DNA from 2 places in the Solibacillus sp. R5-41 genome. Region 1 is predicted to be linked to the other one. Evidence: a T-box and tRNA genes for the amino acid it is inferred to sense, from the RefSeq annotation. Region 1 holds a T-box; the other holds one or more tRNA genes.
What was found. The T-box of region 1 lies ahead of tyrS (tyrosine--tRNA ligase). A T-box ahead of a tRNA ligase gene usually reads a tRNA of that ligase, here a tRNA-Tyr.
Positions count from the first base shown of each region.

Region 2: it encodes a tRNA-Tyr, which carries the amino acid that the T-box ahead of tyrS (tyrosine--tRNA ligase) is inferred to sense. The anticodon was not compared.

Region 1 covers NZ_CP024123.1:3,277,671-3,281,169, reverse strand. The annotation lists gene CSE16_RS16170 (transglycosylase domain-containing protein) at 1-1,235, opposite strand, end outside; T-box leader at 1,440-1,645, shown strand; gene tyrS (tyrosine--tRNA ligase) at 1,718-2,986, shown strand; gene CSE16_RS16160 (Yip1 family protein) at 3,167-3,499, shown strand, end outside.
Region 2 covers NZ_CP024123.1:4,122,294-4,125,792, reverse strand. The annotation lists gene CSE16_RS20400 (alpha/beta fold hydrolase) at 1-1,257, shown strand, start outside; tRNA gene CSE16_RS20395 (tRNA-Asn) at 1,738-1,812, shown strand; tRNA gene CSE16_RS20390 (tRNA-Glu) at 1,948-2,022, shown strand; tRNA gene CSE16_RS20385 (tRNA-Val) at 2,067-2,142, shown strand; tRNA gene CSE16_RS20380 (tRNA-Tyr) at 2,172-2,255, shown strand; tRNA gene CSE16_RS20375 (tRNA-Gln) at 2,270-2,344, shown strand; tRNA gene CSE16_RS20370 (tRNA-Lys) at 2,359-2,431, shown strand; gene rocF (arginase) at 2,618-3,499, shown strand, end outside.

The DNA.
Region 1 (3,499 bases):
GGGACATCGACTTCAATTTCTTCCCCAGTTTCAGGGTCTTTTACTTTTTTCTTATACGTTTGACCATATAATTTAAATTCATCTGTTACTTGCTGCATTGCATCATACATATCTTTATTTATTGTTGAATAAATGCGGTAACCACCTGAACGAATCTGACGGTCAGCTAAGATTGTATATTTATCGTGAAGATTTGATTCTTCTTTTAGACGTGCTGGATCAATCCCATCTTTTTCAGCAAGGATAGTGGCAAAAACCTCTTTAGCACGTTCTTCTAGCTCCGCTGTTAGCCATGGATATTTATCCTCTGGACGTTCTTCGTGATCTCTAAAATCTTGTGTAATATCATAAGCAATAGCTTCTTCATATTCTTTTTTCGTAATGTATCCAACTTCATTCATGCGATACAAAACGGTTTTCATACGGTCAATTCCGTGTTGCATCCCTTCTTGACTTTTACGCTCCCCTTTGTTCGTGAAAGGAGTATATTTAAAAGGAGCCTGTGGAATACCGGCAATATAAGCAGATTGTGGCAAAGATAATTCAGATGCAGGAATCCCGAAAATACCTTGTGCCGCCGTTTCTATCCCTGCAATATTACGCCCAGATGAATTACGTCCATAAGGAATAATATTTAAATATGCCTCTAAAATTTCTTCTTTTGACATAAAATACTCTAAACGTAATGCGAGTAAAATTTCCTTTGCTTTACGCTCATAAGATACTTCGTTTGTTAATATTTGGTTTTTAATTAATTGCTGCGTTAACGTTGAACCACCTGTTTGAGTTGAGGAATTCGATACGTCCTGTAAAAGACCACGTAAAACCGCTTTCGGTACAATCCCATTATGCTCACGGAAATATTCGTCCTCTGTCGCAAGAACTGCATTAATTACGTTAGGTGATATATTGGCAAGCGATGTTTCACGACGGTCTAAATCAGTACGGATTTTTCCGATGTAAATATCGTTTGCGAAATAAAGCTCACTTGTTTCTTCATAGCTAAAGATTTCCTCGCGCATTTCTTCTTTTGAACGGAGTGGTTCCTCCTTAACGAGTGAAGCAAAATAACCAGCTCCAACGCTTACCATAAAAATGGCTGAGGCGGTGAGGAATATAATCGTTAAAAGAGTCAGGTTCCAAAAAACGCCACCCGCTATACGGAAATGACGCATCCATTTTGAAGAAGCAAGGATTTCGATTTTTTTATTTAATTTTTCGAGCCATTCTTTCACTTCATCGACCTCCTAAAGTCTTGTTTATCTTCATTCACAAAGATAATATTTACTGAACGAAGATAAAGCTCCCGGCGAATGTCACAGATTTTGAAAATCTAGACACAATTACGCCTAGGCGTAATTGATTATAGCATATTTGTTTCTGATACGAATATAATTATTGACATAGTAAAGATATTGAGTAGAATAAAGAATATAAAATTTCAAACAATGAAGAGTTTGCAGTAATGAATTCATTCCCTGATTTAGAGAGCTAGCGGTTGGTGTAAGCTAGACATAGTGAATTCATGAAGTACGTGCTCAGAGTTTGAACGGGTCGTTTCGATATAAACGCTTAAAGTGGAAGGAATTTTTTCCTTCAAGCCGGGTGGTACCGCGTTAAATAATGCTTATTTGACGTCCCTGCATGCAGTTTGCGTGTAGGGACGTTTTTTGTTGCCCTTACATGCAAAAAAACACATGTAAAAGGAGAGTTTAAGATGAACGAATTAATTCAAGACTTACAATGGCGCGGGTTATTATACCAGCAAACAGATGCAGAAGGTATGGAAAAATTATTAAACGAGCAAAAAGTATCGTTGTATGTTGGGGTGGATCCAACAGCTGATTCCATGCATATCGGTCATATTGTACCATTATTAACATTACGCCGTTTCCAACAAGCGGGGCATACGCCTGTTTTATTAGTAGGTGGAGCAACAGGAACAGTTGGAGATCCATCGGGTCGTTCAGAAGAGCGTCAATTACAAACGATGGAGCAAATCGATCAAAACGTACAAGGCTTAAAGAAACAAATGGAGCGTTTATTTGATTTTACTTCGGGTTCTGAAAACGCAGCTAAACTTGTAAACAACCATGACTGGGTTGGTCCATTATCATTAATCGATTTCCTACGTGATTACGGAAAGCTAATTAACGTCAACTACATTTTAAATAAAGATACAGTGGCATCACGTCTTGATTCAGGTATTTCGTTTACGGAATTTGCGTACACATTAATTCAAGGGATTGACTTTAATCATTTATACGATCACCACAATGTTCGAATTCAAGTAGGTGGTTCTGATCAGTGGGGGAATATTACGACTGGATTAGAAATGATTCGTAAAACACATGATGAGCAGGCGAAAGCTTTTGGTATTACGATTCCTTTAGTAACAAAAGCAGATGGTACAAAGTTCGGTAAAACAGCGGGTGGCGCGGTTTGGTTAGATGCAGAAAAAACATCACCTTATGAGTTCTACCAATTTTGGATTAACGCAGCCGATGCAGATGTTGTGAAATACTTAAAAATCTTCACATTCTTATCGCATGAAGAAATAGAAAGCTTAGAAGTAAGTGTGCAAGAAGAGCCACATTTACGCAAAGCACAAAAGGCATTAGCAGAAGAAATGACGCGATTAATTCATGGAGAAGCGGGCTTAGAAGCAGCGGAACGTATTACAAAAGCATTGTTCTCAGGTGATTTAAAGTCGTTGTCTGTAGATGAAATGAAAGTTGCCTTTGCGGGTATTCCTTCTGTTGAAGTAGCAAAGGCAGATCAAAACATCGTGGAATTAATTGTTGAAGCAGGCATTTCATCATCAAAGCGTCAAGCACGAGAAGATGTGACAAATGGAGCGATTAGCATTAACGGTGAAAAAGTGACGGATTTAGAATATGTTGTCGATAGTAAATATCGTTTAGAAGACGCCTTTGCCATCATCCGTCGCGGTAAGAAAAAATACCATATGGTGAAATTCGTCTAATCTTAAATGACGAGCTTATAGGGGAAGCGTCTCAGAAATTACTCTGAGGCGTTTTTTATATTATCGGAGTGAATGCGTAGTGAAATTAGTTGCAACGATTTTTAACGTTCGATAACTTTGAATCACTTTAAAAATAACAGTATAATATAGTTTGTATTATTATTTTTAGGAGGTTCTATTTTGGTTGAACAGCAAGTGAGATATGTCGATGATCGGCATGCCATTTTAAGTATTGCGATTAAACCGCGTGATACAATTCAGTATGTATTAAAAACGAAAAACTTGCCGTACTTTCTATTTATCGGGATTATCGGCATGTTTAGTAGTAATGTAGCGAGTTTTATAGGGTCGACGTTTGATGGGAAATACTCATTAGGAGATATCATTTACTCTTCGTTCATGTCGAGTTTCTTACTTTATTTTTTATCAACCTTCATTGTAGCGGGAATTTTTCTATTGTCTGCAAAAATGTTAGGTGGAAAAGGCACCTTTAAGCAAATGTTCCGTGTTGTA
Region 2 (3,499 bases), 840 kb from region 1:
GTACTTGCAGGGTGTGGAGATAAAGAACAGCAATTGAAACCCGTAACTACTGAACAACAGAATAACGAGGAGGGACACGTGTTAATGAATGAAAAGATGCTGGGAAAATGGCAGGGAGAGATTGAAATTCCACAAATGCCGTTAGAAATTATTATTAACTTACAAAAGGGTGGGGGCTCAATTACTGTACCCGCTCAAAACTTAACTGATTTTCCGTTTGAATCTGTCCAATATAAAGGCGAGGAAATTAAAATCCTAATTAATTTGGCTGGTTCAGTTATAAAAATTGCAGGGAAATTTGATGGTGAGTATATTAACGGTACCTTTGCGCAAAATGGGCAAACATTCCCGGTTAAGTTCAAAGCTTATGAAGAGGAAGTTATAACATATGAAAAGGTTCAAGTTCCCGTAGAAGGTGGAATATTAAAAGTAGCGCTTCAGATGCCAGAGCAACCAACAGGGGAACTTGTGATTATTCAAGCTGGTTCTGGGCCGACGAATAAAGATGGCAATACAGTCGGTGGCGGTAGAAATAATAGTCTAAAAATGTTAGCAGAGGGATTGGCGGAAAAAGGTATTGCATCGGTTCGTTTTGATAAGCGTGGAATAGGTGAAAATATGGCGCTAATCGCGAAAGAAGAAGATCTTACAATAGATCAATTAGTGGGGGATGTAAGTGACATAATCACCTTTTTTAAGCAAGATAAACGTTTCCAAGAAGTTCATTTAATTGGTCATAGTGAAGGTGCTTTAATCATGACGCTAGCAGCCCAAAATAACAATGTAAAATCACTCACATCATTAGCAGGAACGGGACGAAGAGCAAATGTGAGATTAGAAGAACAGTTAAAGAAACAATTACCACCAAATTTAATGCAACAGTCGCAACAAATATTAGAAAAGCTACTAATTGGAGAACGGGTTAAAACGGTGCCAGTTGAGCTTCAAAGCCTCTTCAGACCATCTGTGCAGCCTTATTTCATTTCATGGCTTAAATATGATCCTAAAGAGGAAATAGGCAAAGTCCAAGTGCCTGTATTAATTGTTCAAGGACGAAATGATATTCAAGTGACAGTAGAAGATGCTGAGCTACTAAAAGCGGGAAATTCAGTAGCAAAGATTGTTTATTTTGATGAAATGAATCACATATTAAAGGAGACTTCTAGTAATTTTGAACAAAATTTAGCGAGCTATTCTAACCCCGAGCTTCCATTAGCTAATGGTTTACTAGATGAAATCATAAAAATAATACAATAAGTTATTTGAAGAGGGGCATGATCTTTTGAGATTATGTCCCTCATTAAAAAAACCAATAAACTATAATAAAATGCAGGAACTAAACTGAAATCTATTCTTGCAACACATACATACAGCTAGATTAGGGATATACAAATATATGTGAATTCGCCGCCTTCCACATTAGCGGCGTCCTAAATTATGAAGGCTTTGGAGTGTAAAATTTTGTATAGGATGGCCTTGCACATAGCACACAGATGAGTTGTATAGATTGGTGCGGGCATTACTGAACGCCTCATGTGCTGAACCAGCCTAATAAACGCACACTTTATGAGAATTCATATTAGAAGAATTACACCAATAGAAGAGAATTTTTCCTTTTTTATTAACGCGCATATCTCAATAAAAAACCAAAAAACACTTGAAAAATTTATTAACGTTGCTATAATAATAAATGTGCTTAAGGGATATACTCAATTGCACAAATCTAAATAGTAATGTTCCGAAGTAGCTCAGTGGTAGAGCAACCGGCTGTTAACCGGTTGGTCGTAGGTTCGAGTCCTACCTTCGGAGCCATTTTTTTGCTCATTTTAATGGGAAAATGAGATCAATTATAACTTTTTAAAAAAAGTTATAAAAAAGGCTTGCACTAATGCAAAAATGATGTTATTATAAATCTTGTCTTAAAGAGTTCGAGAGTTCGACATCCATGGCCCGTTGGTCAAGCGGTTAAGACACCGCCCTTTCACGGCGGTAACACGGGTTCGAATCCCGTACGGGTCACCATTTAAGAATTTACAAACTAATAGTAAGTAACACTTGTTTATAATGGAGGATTAGCTCAGCTGGGAGAGCATCTGCCTTACAAGCAGAGGGTCGGCGGTTCGAGCCCGTCATCCTCCACCATTTATTTAGAATGTGTTATAACTTATATCGGTGGGGTAGCGAAGTGGCTAAACGCGGCGGACTGTAAATCCGCTCCTTAGGGTTCGGCGGTTCGAATCCGTCCCCCACCACCATCTTATAAAATGTTTGGGGTATAGCCAAGCGGTAAGGCAACGGATTTTGATTCCGTCATGCCCTGGTTCGAATCCAGGTTCCCCAGCCATTTTTTTGTTTTATGAGCCATTAGCTCAGTTGGTAGAGCATCTGACTTTTAATCAGAGGGTCGAAGGTTCGAGTCCTTCATGGCTCACTTTTATTTTTATAATGATAAGTGTACTTAAATAATAAATTTCAATCCTTTACTTATGAAAAATAAGTAAAGGATTTTTTGCGTATAAAAAGGGAAACTTTACGAATGTCTCGAATTTTCAATATAGGCTTAAATTGAGCTGAAAGTTAAAATAAAGTATGAGCAACTTTAGAGGAGGCAAAATGGATGGGGAAAAAGAATGTTTCAATTATTGGGGTGCCATGTGATTATGGACAACAAAGACGTGGAGTAGATATGGGGCCGAGTGCAATTCGTTATGCGGGGTTACAAAATCGTTTAACGGTACTTGGTTATAGCGTAGAGGATGAGGGCAATATTCATGTAATAGATCAGACATCGAATGTACAGGCGGATGCGCAATTATTAAATTTAGATGAGGTTGTCAAAGTAAATACAGCATTAGCTAGGAAAGTGAATGAAGTAGTTGAAAAGCATCGTATGCCTTTAGTTTTAGGAGGAGATCATAGCATCGCAATTGGGACGCTTGCAGGTCTATCCAAGCATTATCAAAACATGGGGGTTATTTGGTTTGATGCGCATGCGGATTTAAATACGCCTGAAACGACCCCGTCTGGAAATATACATGGTATGCCGCTTGCAACAAGCTTAGGTCTTGGTCATGAGAGATTGACGACGATTTTACATGACGGACCTAAAATTAAGCAAGAGAATATCATTATTATTGGTGGTCGCTCAATTGACGAGGGCGAACGTAAACTCATAAAAGAACGTAGAATTAAGGTATATACTATGTATGATATTGATCGATTAGGCATGACGTACGTAATGGAAGAAACGCTAGCCTATTTCCGTGAGAAGAAAATTGACGGATTACACTTATCATTAGATTTAGATGCACTTGACCCACTTTATACACCAGGAGTAGGAACTCCGGTAGCGGGGGGGATTACGTATCGTGAAAGTCACTTAGCGATGGAAATGATTCAGGAATCCGGTCTACTCACATCGGCAGAGTTCGTGGAAGTAAACCCAATTTTAGATGAGCGCAATAAAACAGCAGATGTGGCGGTGGCATTGATAGGTTCG